One region of the Rhizobium sp. B230/85 genome, then DNA from elsewhere that is predicted to be linked to it. Evidence: predicted binding sites of a transcription regulator. Region 1 holds the regulator's gene; each other region holds the start of a gene.

Evidence for each region. Region 1 encodes HrcA, which represses chaperone genes, less so after heat shock. Its sites were predicted from a motif close to GTTAGCACTCNCNNNNNGNGAGTGCTAAC; they were not measured.
Region 2: groES (co-chaperone GroES) is a predicted target of HrcA. The motif match lies at 2,496-2,524, and genes of this name have one in related genera.
Region 3: groES (co-chaperone GroES) is a predicted target of HrcA. The motif match lies at 3,515-3,543, and genes of this name have one in related genera.

The regions. Positions count from the first base shown of each region.
Region 1 is NZ_CP072156.1:888,066-893,214, reverse strand. It holds gene ptsN (PTS IIA-like nitrogen regulatory protein PtsN) at 1-194, shown strand, start outside; gene grpE (nucleotide exchange factor GrpE) at 471-1,106, opposite strand; gene hrcA (heat-inducible transcriptional repressor HrcA) at 1,232-2,320, opposite strand; gene rph (ribonuclease PH) at 2,484-3,200, shown strand; gene J5289_RS04180 (VOC family protein) at 3,217-3,630, shown strand; gene rdgB (RdgB/HAM1 family non-canonical purine NTP pyrophosphatase) at 3,643-4,287, shown strand; gene hemW (radical SAM family heme chaperone HemW) at 4,303-5,149, shown strand, end outside.
Region 2 is NZ_CP072157.1:560,779-565,927, reverse strand. It holds gene J5289_RS20710 (Crp/Fnr family transcriptional regulator) at 1-90, opposite strand, end outside; gene J5289_RS20705 (DUF427 domain-containing protein) at 1,090-1,596, shown strand; gene groES (co-chaperone GroES) at 2,577-2,873, shown strand; gene groL (chaperonin GroEL) at 2,943-4,568, shown strand.
Region 3 is NZ_CP072156.1:1,228,859-1,234,007, reverse strand. It holds gene mctP (monocarboxylate uptake permease MctP) at 1-1,112, opposite strand, end outside; gene J5289_RS05865 (DUF3311 domain-containing protein) at 1,102-1,299, opposite strand; gene J5289_RS05860 (bifunctional riboflavin kinase/FAD synthetase) at 1,431-2,411, opposite strand; gene J5289_RS05855 (TIGR01459 family HAD-type hydrolase) at 2,433-3,281, opposite strand; gene groES (co-chaperone GroES) at 3,601-3,897, shown strand; gene groL (chaperonin GroEL) at 3,964-5,149, shown strand, end outside.

The DNA.
Region 1 (5,149 bases):
TGGACGACCAGCCGGTCGATCTCGTCTTCCTGCTGCTTGCACCCGAGGGCGCCGGCGCCGACCATTTGAAGGCGCTTTCGCGCATCGCCCGCGTGCTGCGAGACCAGGATCTCGTCGCCAAGCTCAGGGCCACCGAATCAGCCTCGGCGATCTACGCGTTCCTCAACGAGGAACAGGCCTCTAACGCGGCGTGACGTTTCTCGTGCCGCGCAAAACTGCGCGGGCCTGAACCAAAGGCTCGCGCCAATCCCTACGGCTGAAATGCATCTCGGTAGGCGCATCCCAACCTCAGTTTTTTGCCTGCCACAGGCCATAAGCAATCGTGCAGCTGCGCGGTTGTAGAGCGTTGAGATGGCAAGAGATGCCCGCGTCGCCTAAAGGCATTGTCGATCCCCGCCGCGAGGGCGGGGATGAGAAGGACTGGAAAGCAGCCAATTGCCATTGAAATCTGGCATTCAGGCTGCTGCAAATCAGGCGTCTTTTTCGTCGAACGGGCTGTTGGCGCCGACTTCCACATCTACGGCCTTCGGACCCCCCTTGGCGACGCCTACCATTGCCGGGCGCAAGATGCGTTCGCCGATGCTGTAGCCATCCTGTACGACCTGCACGACAGTGTTGTTCGGCACTTCCGTGTTGGGGATCTCAAACATTGCCTGGTGGAAATTCGGATCGAATTTCTGGCCGACCGGCTCGAGCTTGCGGACGCCATGGCGCTCGAGGGTGGACAGCATCGAGCGTTCGGTCATCTCGACGCCTTCGATCAGCGTCGACAGGCCCGCATCGGCATTTTCGCGGACGTCGGCCGGGATAGCATCGATAGCGCGGCGCAAGTTGTCCGAGACAGCCAGCATATCGCGCGCAAAGCCTGCGACGGAATAGGATTTGGCATCCTTGACTTCCCGCTCGGTGCGACGACGCAGGTTGTCCATCTCTGCAGCAAGCCGCAGGTAGCGGTCACGAAGCTCGGCATTTTCGCCCTTCAGGACCTCGACGGGATCCGGCTCCGACGGCGCTGTCTCGGCAGCATCGTCCACATCAGGCGCGAACTCTTCGAGGTTCTCGTTGGGCGTTGCGTCGTGTGTATCATTGGTCGTGTCGACGATCATGACGGTCTCCGAATTGCGTGGTCTCTAGGATGTGCCCGATATCGAGGTTTGACTTCGAAAAATCAAGGCTTGCCGATGAAGAAGCGGCGATTTGCCGGCAATCGCCGCGATTGAATGGGGAGGCGCTACAATCCGTTGCGCGAAAGGCGTGAAATCAGCTGGGCGGTATAATCGACCATCGGCACGATCTTGGCGTAGTTCAGTCGCGTCGGGCCAATAACGCCGACGGCACCAACGATCTTATCGTCGCCGTCGCGGTACGGCGCAACGATCAGCGACGAGCCTGACAGCGAAAACAGCTTGTTTTCAGAACCGATGAAAATGCGCACGCCCGGGCCGGTTTCAGCCAGATCGAGCAGTTCGATCAGGCTGTCCTTCTTTTCTAGATCATCGAAGAGCATGCGCAGCCGGTCGAGATCTGCCGCATCGGCGAGGCCATCCAGCAGATTGGCACGGCCGCGGACGATGAGTTGTCCCGGCTTGCTGGCGTCGTCGTCGCCGGACCAGACAGCAATGCCACGCTCGACCAGATCCTGCGAAAGCACGTCGAGTTCGTGGCGCACGTCGTTCTTCAGGGTCTGGAGCTGCTTGCGCAACGTCGGCAGCGTCTGACCGGTCATGTGGGCGTTCAGAAAATTGGCCGCCTCCGTCAACTGCGACGACGTGATGCCGGCGGGTAGCTCGATGATCCGGTTTTCCACCTGATCGTGGTCTCCGACGAGCACGGCCAGCGCCTTGGTCGGCTCCAGGCGGATGAATTCGACATGCTTCAGGACCGGATCGCTCTTGTTGGTGATGACGATACCGGCACCGCGCGAAATGCCCGAGAGCATCTGGCTGGCTCCCGACATTACCGACTGCATCGGCTGGTCGCGGTTGCTGCCGCGGATCTGCCGGTCGATCGTGGCGCGGTCTTCGGCCGAGAGATCGCCGACCTGCATGAAACCGTCCACGAAGAACCGCAGGCCGATCTGGGTCGGCAGCCGGCCGGCGCTGATATGCGGCGAATAGATAAGGCCGAGCTCTTCGAGATCGCTCATCACGTTGCGGATGGAGGCTGGCGAGAGCGAAATCGGGAGCAGTTTCGACAGGCTGCGCGAACCGAGCGGCTCGCCATGCTCGAGGTAGCTTTCGACGATGCGACGAAAAACTTCCTTCGATCTTTCGTCGAGTGCCGAAACGGCGTCCGAAATCGACGATGTCAAAAATCCCATTTCGCCGTGGTGCCCCTACATTGATCCTTTCCAAGTATAGCTGCTCATCCCGCAATGACAAAGGAAAATGCCATCATCGGCGGCCGGCCGGCGCAGGCCGCTTTTTCTTTGCAAAAGCGGGCCGTCAATCGTAGAAGCGGTGCAACACCATCAGGAGTATAACATGCGGCCTTCAGGCAGAAAAACCGACCAGATGCGCAAGGTCTCGTTCGAGCGCAACTTCTCCAAGCACGCCGAAGGCTCGTGCCTGGTCAAGTTCGGCGATACCCATGTTCTGGTGACGGCAAGTCTTGAAGAAAAGACACCGCCATGGCTGCGCAACAGTGGCAAGGGCTGGGTGACCGCCGAATACGGCATGCTGCCCCGCGCCACTGGCGAACGTATGAAGCGCGAGGCCGCCAGCGGCAAGCAGAGCGGTCGCACTCAGGAAATCCAGCGCCTGATCGGCCGCTCGCTGCGTGCCGTTGTCGATCTGCAGGCCCTCGGCGAACGCCAGATCAGCCTCGACTGCGATGTCATCCAGGCGGATGGCGGGACCCGTACCGCGTCGATCACCGGCGCCTGGATCGCGCTGCACGACTGCCTCAAGTGGATGGAAGGCCGCAGCATGATCAAGCTCGACCGGGTCCTCAAGGATCACGTCGCTGCCATTTCCTGCGGTATCTTTGCCAGCCAGCCGGTCATCGACCTCGACTACCTCGAGGATTCCTCGGCTGAGACGGACGCCAACTTCGTAATGACTGGCTCCGGCGGTATAGTCGAGATCCAGGGCACGGCCGAAGGCAAGCCATTCTCGGAAGAAGAATTCCTGACGCTACTCGGCCTCGCCAAGAATGGCTGCACCGAGCTCGTCGCGATGCAAAAGCAGGCGATCGGCTGATCGACGGAGATACCAGATGCCCGTTGCAATAGACGGCATTCTCGAAACGGCGCTCTACGTGGACGATCTCGACGAGGCGGATAGCTTTTACGGGACGATCCTGGGATTGCCCAGGATTACCCGTCAGGGTGATCGGCATGTCTTCTTTCGCTGCGGACCCGGCGTGCTTTTGATCTTCAATCGCGCGGAAACGGTAAAGCCTGCGCCGGCGGGGGCCTTGCCGGTGCCATCCCACGGGACAGCAGGAAGCGGACATGCATGCTTTCGCGTCGCTGCCGACCAGCTTGACGGGATGGTGCAAAGCCTGACAGCCGCTGCCGTCGCCATCGAAGCCGATTTTCTCTGGCCGAACGGAGCGCGGTCGATTTACTTCCGCGACCCCGCGGGCAACAGTCTGGAATGCGCCGAACCCGGCCTCTGGGCGATCTGACAGGAATAGTGCATGCGCAAGCTCGAAACAAAGACCATCGTCGTTGCCAGCCATAATGCCGGCAAGATCCGCGAAATCGCCGACCTGATCGGCCCGATGGGGTTTGTTGCCAAATCTGCTGCCGAACTTGGCTTCATCGAACCCGACGAAACCGGCACGACATTTGAGGAAAATGCCCGCATCAAGGCTCTGGCATCGGCCAAGACCTCCGGCCTTCCGGCGCTCTCCGACGACAGCGGCCTGGTGATCGATGCGCTCGGCGGCGATCCCGGCGTCTACACCGCCAACTGGGCCGAAACAGCCGACGGCAGCCGCGATTTTGCGATGGCGATGCAGAAGGTCGAGACGGCCCTGCAGAAGGTTGGCGCAACGACGGCGGACAAGCGCAGCGCGCATTTCGTCAGCGTGCTCTGCCTCGCCTGGCCGGATGGACACACCGAGCTTTTCCGCGGCGAAGTCGAGGGCACGATCGTCTGGCCGCCGCGTGGCGAGGCCGGCTTCGGCTACGATCCGATCTTCCAGCCATCAGGCTATGACGCGACATTCGGCGAAATGACGGCGCAGGAAAAGCACGGCTGGAAGCCCGGTGACCCGGAAGCACTGTCGCACCGGGCACGCGCCTTCAAGCGCTTTGTCGAAACCGGGCTGGAAGCGTAGGATCGTCCGGTGAACATTGTCGATTCGCATAGCGCGCTTTTGCGTGACGCCCCTCTCCTGCCCGATACCGGCGAGCCCGGTTTTGGTGTCTACGTGCATTGGCCGTTCTGTGCCGCCAAATGCCCCTATTGCGACTTCAACAGCCATGTCCGTCATCAGGCGGTCGACCAGCCGCGCTTTACGGCCGCCTTTCTTAGGGAAATGGCATCGATGCGCCAGATCAGCGGCGCGAAGACGGTCACCAGCATCTTTCTCGGCGGCGGCACGCCATCGCTGATGACGCCGGAAACGGTCGGCACCATTCTCGACGGCATTGCCACCCATTGGCACGTGCCGGATGGGATCGAAATTACGCTTGAAGCCAATCCATCGAGCGTCGAGGCCGAGCGCTTTCGCGGCTATCGGGCTGCCGGTGTGAACCGCGTCTCGCTCGGCGTGCAGGCGCTGAACGACCGTGACCTCAAATTTCTCGGCCGGCTGCACAACACCGAGAATGCGCTGAAGGCCATCGGGCTCGCGCGGGACATCTTTCCGCGCATGTCGTTCGACCTCATCTACGCCCGCCCCGACCAGACGGTTGAGGAATGGGAGCGCGAACTTAAACAGGCGATGTCGTACGCTGTCGATCACCTGTCGCTCTATCAGTTGACGATCGAGGAAGGCACGCCGTTTTTTGGCCTGCACAAGGCCGGCAAACTGGTAGTGCCGGATGGCGACCAGTCGGCGCTGCTCTACGAGGCGACGCAGGAGATCACCGAGCGCGAGGGGATGCCGGCCTACGAGGTATCCAACCATGCCCGCCCCGGCGCCGAAAGCCGCCACAACCTGACCTACTGGCGCTATGGCGACTATGCGGGCATAG
Region 2 (5,149 bases), on a different replicon from region 1:
CTTAAGATGCGGCCGAATGCGCTCGAAGCCCTCGGCAGGCATCATCTTCAGGAGACGGTTTGTCATTGCATCTTGGGCGAAATCGGACATGGAGGACCTTCCGCAGGGAACAAACTCCCGTCAGCCTCTAATTGCGTCAGCGCGACGGCGGTAATCGCAATAGGGGTGCCGCCATATTCATCTTCTCACCGCCAATAGCGATCCGATTTTCGCAAATCGCAGTTTTTTGTTTACTCCATCGATTGGGAGATCCGCTAATATCAGAGGTGGCTTAAATTTCCATTTGAGAGCGATCCCCAAACCTCCGCAGCCGTTGAGACCGGAAGCTTTGACTTCAAGACCACGCAAGGCTAGTCCCGGCCAGCCCCTTAGCATTTACTCTATTTTACTACGAAAATATCGGCGACGGCCGGGTATGAACAACGCCAACATTAAGTACTTTGCTGGCCGTCGCCCCACAAACGGTGTCGGAGAAAGGCGTGACAATCCAATCTCAGATGGATACATATCTTTGCTCGAGACTGCGGCGTGAAGTCCACTGATCATCGGATATATGTATCGCCTGCGCGTTATTTTGACTGGTATCGTCACAAAGCACTATGGCCTTCTAAAAATATTCTTACAGGACGCAATTGATGCCCCGAGCTGTATCGACCGCTGCTTGTACGGCAGCTCTTGTAGGCTTGTCGGCTTGTGTTAACCCCTCACCGGAGCTGGCGAAAAGCGCAACTGCGGTTCCGTCGTCTGCGCGCGTCATCAGTGGAACTGCCGTACGGGAACGCCTGCGTGGTGCCAAAACCCGCAATGACATGGAGGTTTCAAAGGCTGGCTTCTACGAGCCGAGCATCACCTACGAGATGGCCAATCTTTTGCAGGCGCGGGCGCGGCTGTTCGGAAACCGCCGCGGAAGTGAACGTGCAGCAAATCTGCCCACTTACACCATATGTCCGCGCAACTGTGTATGAAGCGATATAAGCGTGTTCGCCGCAATATTGTCGGCTGCAAGATTCACCCATGTTGCCCCGCGCAACCGTTCAGGCCTTGCAAATAATCGGCGCTGTTGCATGTTCGCTCTGACTGGAGGAAATCATGGCCCAGCTTGCGCACCCCGTTCCCGAACCATGCCTGCCCGGGCAGGAGAGTGTCTGGTCTTTCCCAAGGCCCAGCATCGCCCAGCCGGCGCGCAATCACCTGAAGATCATTTACAACGGCCACGTTCTTGCAGAGACCACTGCCGCCGTGCGCACAATTGAAACAAGTCATCCGCCAACCTATTATTTTCCGGCTGCGGACGTCGATCTCTCGTTGCTTCGCGAAAGCAGCAGCAGGTCGATCTGCGAGTGGAAAGGACAGGCACGCTATTTTGATATCGTTTCTGGCGACAGAATAAGCCGGAACGCCGCTTGGGCCTATTCGCATCCCACGACATCCTTTGGCTTGATCAAGGATTATATTGCCTTTTATCCGCGACCCATGGACCTATGCCTGGTAGACGGCGAGGCCGTCGTGTCCCAGGACGGGATGTTCTACGGCGGATGGATCACTTCAGCCGTGGCCGGCCCGTTTAAAGGCCCCCCTGGGACCGAGCGCTGGTAAATGAGTTCAGATTTCGTCAAGGATTTGGATTTTTGCTATCCACCCATTTTAAGCCGAGACCTTGTATGCTCTGTCGGGCAGCTTCTATCAAACTCGGGATTGAAAGGCAGTCCCTAGAAATGGAAGCACCTATGTAGCCGCCAGTAAAAGGGCGTTGTCATTTCGAACAGTGCGGCGCAATATGTTGTCTTCCCGTGTCGAAGGTCATGAACATGAGGGTTTGTATCTACAAGACCGATGAAGCTCCCGACCTTACGATGTTTCTTCGTGAGGGATACGCGATGCCCTGCACAGAAGAGAGCAGCTGGACGCAGTTAAAGACCATCACAAGGGGCGAAGTCAGTGATGAATTTCTGGCCCAGATGCAGCGCACCGGTCACTGTGTAGTAAGGCTTAGTCAAGTCTCGTCAAGCGATCGCACCGGTCTGACGCCAAACAAGAACCAGAGGAAGGCTAGCATCTATCATCTGGGCAGCCTTCCATCGTTTTTCCGTAGGATGCTGCATAGCTGAGGATTCAACTCCCGTTGCACATGTTCCTGGCTTCTCAGGCCACTTGTCCGAATCTGGTCAAGACCACTCAACAGGCTATGTTTCAGCGGACAAACCTTCCGCGCAGATTACCAGTCTTCGGTGCCGCAATATGTGAAAGCGCTTCGCACCAGCATTTTTAGCAAGCCTCCAACGATCCCTCATTCCGAAAGGGCAGTTGTGCGCTTCGGCGTTTCGCGAGTAAGTGAGGATGCGCTACCGATTCCTAAGTTGCCGCGTTTATGGAGGCATAGTCGGCGCTGAACTTCTGGTCAAAGCAGCGTTTCCCCGTCATGGAGACTTTGAAGCTGTCATGCGGGACACGAGACGTCTGTGCAGCAGCTAACCTTCCGCGCAGTGAGAATGATCGCTGGCACTCCCAGTCAGAGAGTGCTACGCCCTTTTCAAGGGGCAGCCATTTGGCGACGATCCCGGTGAAGGAATCCAAAAATGGCTGATACGAATTTTCGTCCGCTGCACGACCGCGTCGTTGTGCGCCGTGTTGAGGCTAAAGCCAAGACAAAGGGCGGCATCATCATTCCTGACACCGCCAAGGAAAAGCCGCAGGAAGGCGAAATCGTCGCTGTCGGCACCGGCGTTCGTGACGACAAGGGCACGATCATTCCTTTGGACGTCAAGGCTGGCGACCGCATCCTGTTCGGCAAGTGGTCGGGCACTGAAGTCAAGCTCGACGGCGAAGACCTTCTCATCATGAAGGAAGCCGACATCATGGGGATCATCGGCTGATCTGAGCCGCTTTCTTTTTTCATTTCCTTTTCAAAGACCATTGAGCGATACGCTCGGGAGTTTCTTCCTATGGCTGCTAAACAAATCAAATTCGGTCGCGACGCACGCGAAAAGCTCCTGCGCGGCGTCGACATCCTCGCTGACGCAGTAAAGGTCACGCTCGGTCCTAAGGGCCGCAACGTCATCATCGACAAGTCCTTCGGCGCTCCGCGCATCACCAAGGACGGCGTTTCTGTCGCCAAGGAAATCGAACTCGAAGACGAGTTCGAAAACATGGGCGCCCAGATGGTCCGCGAAGTTGCTTCGAAGACCAATGACATCGCCGGTGACGGCACCACGACGGCAACCGTTCTGGCCCAGGCCATCGTTCGCGAAGGCGGCAAGGCTGTTGCTGCCGGCATGAACCCGATGGACCTGAAGCGCGGCATCGATCTCGCCGTTGCCGAAGTCGTCAAGGACATCGTATCCAAGGCAAAGAAGATCAGCACTTCGGATGAAGTGGCCCAGGTCGGCACGATCTCTGCCAACGGCGAAAAGGAAATCGGCCAGTACATCGCTGAAGCGATGCAGAAGGTCGGCAATGAAGGCGTCATCACGGTTGAAGAAGCCAAGACCGCCGAAACCGAACTCGAAGTCGTCGAAGGCATGCAGTTCGACCGCGGCTACCTCTCGCCTTACTTCGTGACCAACCCTGAAAAGATGGTTGCCGAACTGGAAGACGCTTACATTCTCTTTCACGAGAAGAAGCTTTCCAACCTTCAGGCAATGCTGCCGGTTCTCGAAGCTGTCGTCCAGACCGGCAAGCCGCTCCTCATCATCTCTGAAGACGTCGAAGGCGAAGCTCTTGCAACGCTCGTCGTCAACAAGCTGCGCGGCGGCCTGAAGATTGCTGCTGTCAAGGCTCCTGGCTTCGGCGATCGCCGCAAGGCAATGCTCGAAGACATCGCCATCCTGACGGGCGGCACTGTGATCTCCGAAGACATCGGCATCAAGCTCGAGTCGGTTACGCTCGAAATGCTCGGCCGCGCCAAGAAGATCTCGATCACCAAGGAAAACACGACGATCGTCGATGGTTCGGGCCAGAAGTCCGACATCGAAGGCCGCGTCGCGCAGATCAAGGCCCAGATCGAAGAAACCACGTCTGACTACGACCGCGAAAAGCTGCAGGAACGTCTTGCCAAGCTCGCTGGCGGCGTTGCCGTCATCCGCGTTGGCGGTGCGACCGAAGTTGAAGTCAAGGAAAAGAAGGACCGTATCGACGACGCGCTGAACGCAACGCGCGCTGCCGTACAGGAAGGCATCGTCCCCGGCGGCGGTACCGCACTTCTGCGCGCCTCTGTCGTCCTCAACATCAAGGGCGCCAACGACGACCAGACGGCCGGCATCAATATCATCCGCAAGGCTCTGCAGTCGCTGGTTCGCCAGATCGCAGAAAATGCTGGTGACGAAGGCTCGATCATCGTCGGCAAGATCCTCGAAAGCAACACCGACAACTACGGCTATAACGCCCAGACCGGCGAATATGGCGACATGATCGCCATGGGTATCGTCGACCCGGTCAAGGTTGTCCGTACGGCTCTGCAGAACGCAGCCTCGGTTGCCTCGCTGCTGATCACCACCGAAGCCATGATTGCTGAAGCACCGAAGAAGGATTCTGCCAGCGGCAGCATGCCAGATATGGGCGGAATGATGTAGTCATTCGATCGGTTAGATAGTGGGACCCCAAGGGAGAGACATGGAGACATGCTCTCTCCCTTTATTTTGAGCGATACAGGTCGATGTGTGAGACGCCGCTGAATAGCCAAGCCTGTTGAAACGGGAGAAGTGAGATTGCACTGCGTGCCCCTTCGACATGGTCAGAAGGTTTAAACCCGCAACCGGGCGAACCCAGATCAATTCGGATGTCATAATGGCGGGGTCCATCGCGCCCCTGACGCTCGAATTCACGCGAGTCAGATCACTCGCCGAGGTACTTGGCCTGGAATGCCTCGGCGGGCGCCGAGAGAAGGCCACCAAGATTACAAGCTTTAACAGTCGTGAATATCAAGGCGCGACCTGATCGGGGGATTTAACCGCCACTCCGAACGACAAGAAGTGTTTCAAGTTCTTAGTGATGATCGTCAAATTATGAACGCTTGCAGTGCCAGCAATGATCGCGTCTGCAGCGCCAGGCCCATATCCTGCGGATATGGCTTTTGCTTCCAACCTGCCCGACTCAAGTGCGACATCATTGTCGATAGGCAGTATGTGATCGCCGTTTCCAGAGATTAGCCCCA
Region 3 (5,149 bases), 340 kb from region 1:
ACCTGCGCCTCGCCCGCATGGCTGACGTCGGGATTGACGTAGGCCTTCCAGAAATTGCGGGTGAAGAGGTTGGCCGCACCGATGCTCATGACGGCAGCCGGCACCAGCGCACCGATGGCGATCGCTGCGAAGGCAAAGCCCGTGAACCAGCTCGGAAACAGCGACTGGAACAGCGCCGGCACCACTTCGTTCGGGCTTGAGACCGTGAGATGGGCGGCATGCGCCATGTAGCCGAGCAGCGCCAGGAGGCCGAGCAGCAGCGTGTAGGCTGGCAGCAGCACGGCATTCTTGCGGATGGTGTTGCCGCTGTTGGAGGCGAAGATGCCGGTCAGTGTGTGCGGATACATGAAGGCGGCAAGTGCCGAGCCGAGCGCAAGGCTGGCATAGGCGACATACTGATTGCTGCCGAGCAACAGGCTGCCGGACCCCTTGGCTTGGAAATCGGCGTCGGCTGCGGCAAAGACGCTGGCGTAGCCGCCGAGCTTCATCGGAATGGCGGCGACCGCGACGATCACCACGATATAGATCATGATGTCCTTGACGAAGGCGATCAGCGCCGGCGCACGAAGACCGGACGAGTAGGTGTAGACCGCAAGGATGATGAAGGCGATGGCGAGCGGCAGTTCGCCGTGCAGGCCGAGCGCCTTGAGCACGACGGTCATGCCCACCAGCTGCAATGCGATATATGGCATGGTGGCGATGACGCCGGTGATCGCCACGGCCAGCTCCAGGCCGCGCGAGCCGTACTGGCCGTGCACGACATCGCCGGCGGTGACATAGCCATGGTCCTTGGCGCGCTTCCAGAGAACAGGCATGACCATGAAGACGAAGGGATAGACGACGATCGTATAGGGTAGCGCGAAGAAGCCGTAGGCGCCGACGGCATAGACCAGCGCCGGCACTGCTATGATCGTGTAGGCGGTGTAGAAATCGCCGCCGACGAGGAACCAGGTGATCCAAGTGCCGAAATTACGGCCGCCGAGGCCCCATTCGTCAATATGGGCCAGTGTCTCCGGCTTGCGCCAACGGGCGGCGACAAAGCCCATGACGGTGACCAGCGCGAAGAAGAACAGGAAGACGGCGAGCGCCGTTGGATTGATATCAGTCGTCATGGCGCGTGCTCCGGTAAGCGATGTATGTCAGCAGAGCCGTGAGCGGCACCCAGAGAAGCTGGTACCAGTAGAAGAACGGAAACCCGAACAGCACCGGATCGCGAAAATTGTAGAACGGCACCCAGAGGAGCCCGATGTAGGGAATGACGAGCAGCCAGAGGGCTGCCTTTCCGGAACGTTTGTCCATGATGAGCAGTGCCTTTCGGACATTTTAGCGCGGCGATTCCGCTTCTAGAATGCCCAAGACATAAACGCTAAGCTTGGCTGCGCAAGCAATTTTGCCTTACAAACCCCACAATTCGATTGCGCGGCGCAGCATCAGGAATTGAGGATGCGGTCGAGTTCGCCGAGAGGTGCGACGCCTGACAGCAACGCCCGCGCCTCGGCCTCGTCGTTGCGCATCTGGGCGATCAGCGGCTCCAGTCCGTCGAACTTCAGTTCGGGCCTCAGATAGCCAAAAAACGACACCGAGCAGTGCTGCCCGTAGAGATCGCCGCTGAAATCGAACAAAAAGGTTTCGAGCAGCGGCGCGCCGTTTTCTGTCACAGTCGGGCGGCGTCCGTAGCTGGCGACGCCATCGTAGATAACACGGTCGGCAGTGCGGAAGCGCACGGCATAGATGCCGTTGCGCAGTTCGGTTTCCGGTGGCAGCCGCATGTTGGCCGTGGGATAGCCGAGCGTGCGCCCGAGTTTTTCGCCTCCTATGACGTCGGCTTCCACGAGGTAGCGATAGCCGAGCAGACCGGCGGCCTCGGACATTTCACCGTCCACCAGCAATGCGCGGATACGGCTCGAGGACACCACCTCGGCATTCTCGTCGCGAAAGGCGTCGATCAACGTCACCCCGAAACCATGGCGACTGCCGGCGTTCATCAGGAAGGCCGGACCGCCTTCGCGGCCGTGGCCAAAATGGAAATCGAAGCCGGTGACGACTTCGGAGGCGCCGAGCCAGTCGATCAGGATCGTGCTGACGAACTCGTCTGCAGAGCGTTGCGAAAATTCGCGATCGAACGGATATTCGATGGCGGCGTCAAAGCCGAGCGCCTCAAGGATGCGCGCCTTCAGCGGCGCAGGCGTGAGACGGAAGACAGGCTCGTCCGGGCGGAACACCGAGCGGGGATGCGGCTCGAATGTCAGCACCAGTGCCGGAACGCCGCGTGCCCTGGCAATCTCCAGCGCCCGATCCAGCACCGACCGGTGGCCACGGTGGACGCCGTCGAAATTGCCGATGGCGATCACGCCACCGCGCAGGTGCGCCGGCAGTTGTTCACGGGTCTCGTTTCGATGAAAAACGGTCATAGCGTCAATATCCAGACTGTTTCAGGCGAGCGTCGGCATCCACCATGTCGGTGACGCCTGCTCCCTGTCCAGGAAGGCATGCAGGATTGCTTCATCCGCCTTGCCGTCAATCGTGTATTCGCCGGCATGGATCCCCTGGCTGATATAGAGCAAGTCCAGACCATAGCCGAGTGCGCCCCGCACGTCCGTCGGCATCCCATCGCCGATGGCGACAACACGCGACAGATCGAAATCGCCGCGCACCTCGCGGGCGGCCGCAAGGCTCGCCTCATAGATCGGCCGGTGCGGCTTGCCGGCAACGCGGGTCTGGCCGCCCATCTGGTTGTAATAGGCAGCCATGGCGCCGGCGCACGGGATCATCCTGTGGCCACGCTCGACGATTAGATCCGGATTGGCGCAGATCATCGGCACGTTGCGAGCCGCGAAGGCCTTCAGCATGTCGGTATAGTCTTCCGGGGTCTCGGTCTCGTCGTCGAAAAAGCCGGTGCAGACCACCGACTGCGCTTCGTCAGCGGAAACACGGTCCACACCAAGGCCCTCGATCAGGGCGACATCGCGGTCCGGGCCGAGCAGAAACACCGACTTCGGACCCTCGGCGATTAGCGTGCGCGTGACGTCGCCGGATGTGACGATACGGTCATAGGCACCGTCCGAAACGCCGATGGTCCGCAACTGCTCGACGACCTGCGGCGAGATACGCGGGGAATTGGTGATCAGCACCACGGTCTGGCCTCGCCCACGGGCAGCCTCCAGCGCCGCCGAAGCATCTGCATTGGCCACGACGCCGTTGTGAAGTACGCCCCAGACGTCGCACAGGACGACGTCATAGGCGCTGGTGAGGTCGCGGAGGCTATCGATACGCTTGGCCATGCCGTTGTTCTTCCGGTAAAAGACGTTGCGGCTGACATCGCAAACCAGCTTCAAGATTACAAGTCTGAAAAAGCACCGCTCGCCCGGGACGCCGAATTGCCGCAGTCGCATGGCGGATGCGCTTGCATGGCCAGCAACGGGTTCGTGCAATTCTGGCCGGGGTCACAATTCCGGTACAAAAATTCACTATCGCTGTTATTGACTCCCGCGACCGCCGTCCCTAAATGCAGGTCGTTAGCACTCGCCGAGGCTGAGTGCCAACACTACCCATACGGATCCCCCGTGGTCCGTGAATGTCATTCGATCGAGGGATTAGACAATGGCAACCACCAATTTCCGCCCGCTGCACGACCGCGTCGTCGTACGCCGCGTCGAATCTGAAGCCAAGACAAAGGGCGGCATCATCATTCCTGACACCGCCAAGGAAAAGCCGCAGGAAGGCGAAATCGTCGCTGTCGGCACCGGCGTTCGTGACGACAAGGGCACGATCATTCCTTTGGACGTCAAGGCTGGCGACCGCATCCTGTTCGGCAAGTGGTCGGGCACTGAAGTCAAGCTCGACGGCGAAGACCTTCTCATCATGAAGGAAGCCGACATCATGGGGATCATCGGCTGATCCAGCCGGTTTTCTTCGTCAACAATTCCATAAAACCAATTGGGCATCAGCCCGGGAGTTTTTAACATGGCAGCTAAAGAAATTAAGTTCGGCCGTACTGCGCGCGAAAAAATGCTGCGCGGCGTCGACATCCTCGCTGACGCAGTAAAGGTCACGCTCGGTCCTAAGGGCCGCAACGTCATCATCGACAAGTCCTTCGGCGCTCCGCGCATCACCAAGGACGGTGTTTCTGTCGCCAAGGAAATCGAGCTCGAAGACAAGTTCGAAAACATGGGCGCCCAGATGGTCCGCGAAGTTGCTTCGAAGACCAACGACATCGCCGGCGACGGCACCACGACTGCAACCGTTCTGGCCCAGGCCATCGTCCGCGAAGGCGGCAAGGCTGTTGCTGCCGGCATGAACCCGATGGACCTGAAGCGCGGCATCGATCTCGCCGTTGCCGAAGTCGTCAAGGACATCGTATCCAAGGCAAAGAAGATCAGCACTTCGGACGAAGTGGCCCAGGTCGGCACGATCTCTGCCAACGGCGAAAAGGAAATCGGCCAGTACATCGCTGAAGCGATGCAGAAGGTCGGCAATGAAGGCGTCATCACGGTTGAAGAAGCCAAGACCGCCGAAACCGAACTCGAAGTCGTCGAAGGCATGCAGTTCGACCGCGGCTACCTCTCGCCTTACTTCGTGACCAATCCAGAAAAGATGGTTGCCGAACTGGAAGACGCTTACATTCTCCTTCACGAGAAGAAGCTCTCCAACCTGCAGGCAATGCTGCCTGTTCTCGAAGCTGTCGTTCAGACCGGCAAGCCGCTCCTCATCATCTCTGAAGACGTCGAAGGCGAAGCTCTTGCAACGCTCGTCGTCAACAAGCTGCGCGGCGGCCTGAAGATTGCTGCTGTCAAGGCTCCTGGCTTCGGCGATCGCCGCAAGGCAATGCTCGAAGACATCGCCATCCTGACGGGCGGCACTGTGATCTCCGAAGACATCGGCATCAAGCTCGAGTCGGTTACGCTCGAAATGCTCGGCCGCGCCAAGAAGATCTCGATCACCAAGGAAAACACGACGATCGTCGACGGTTCGGGCCAGAAGTCCGACATCGAAGGCCGCGTCGCGCAGATCAAGGCTCAGATCGAAGAAACCACGTCTGACTACGACCGCGAAAAGCTGCAGGAACGTCTTGCCAAGCTCGCTGGCGGCGTTGCCGTCATCCGCGTTGGCGGTGCGACCGAAGTTGAAGTCAAGGAAAAGAAGGACCGTA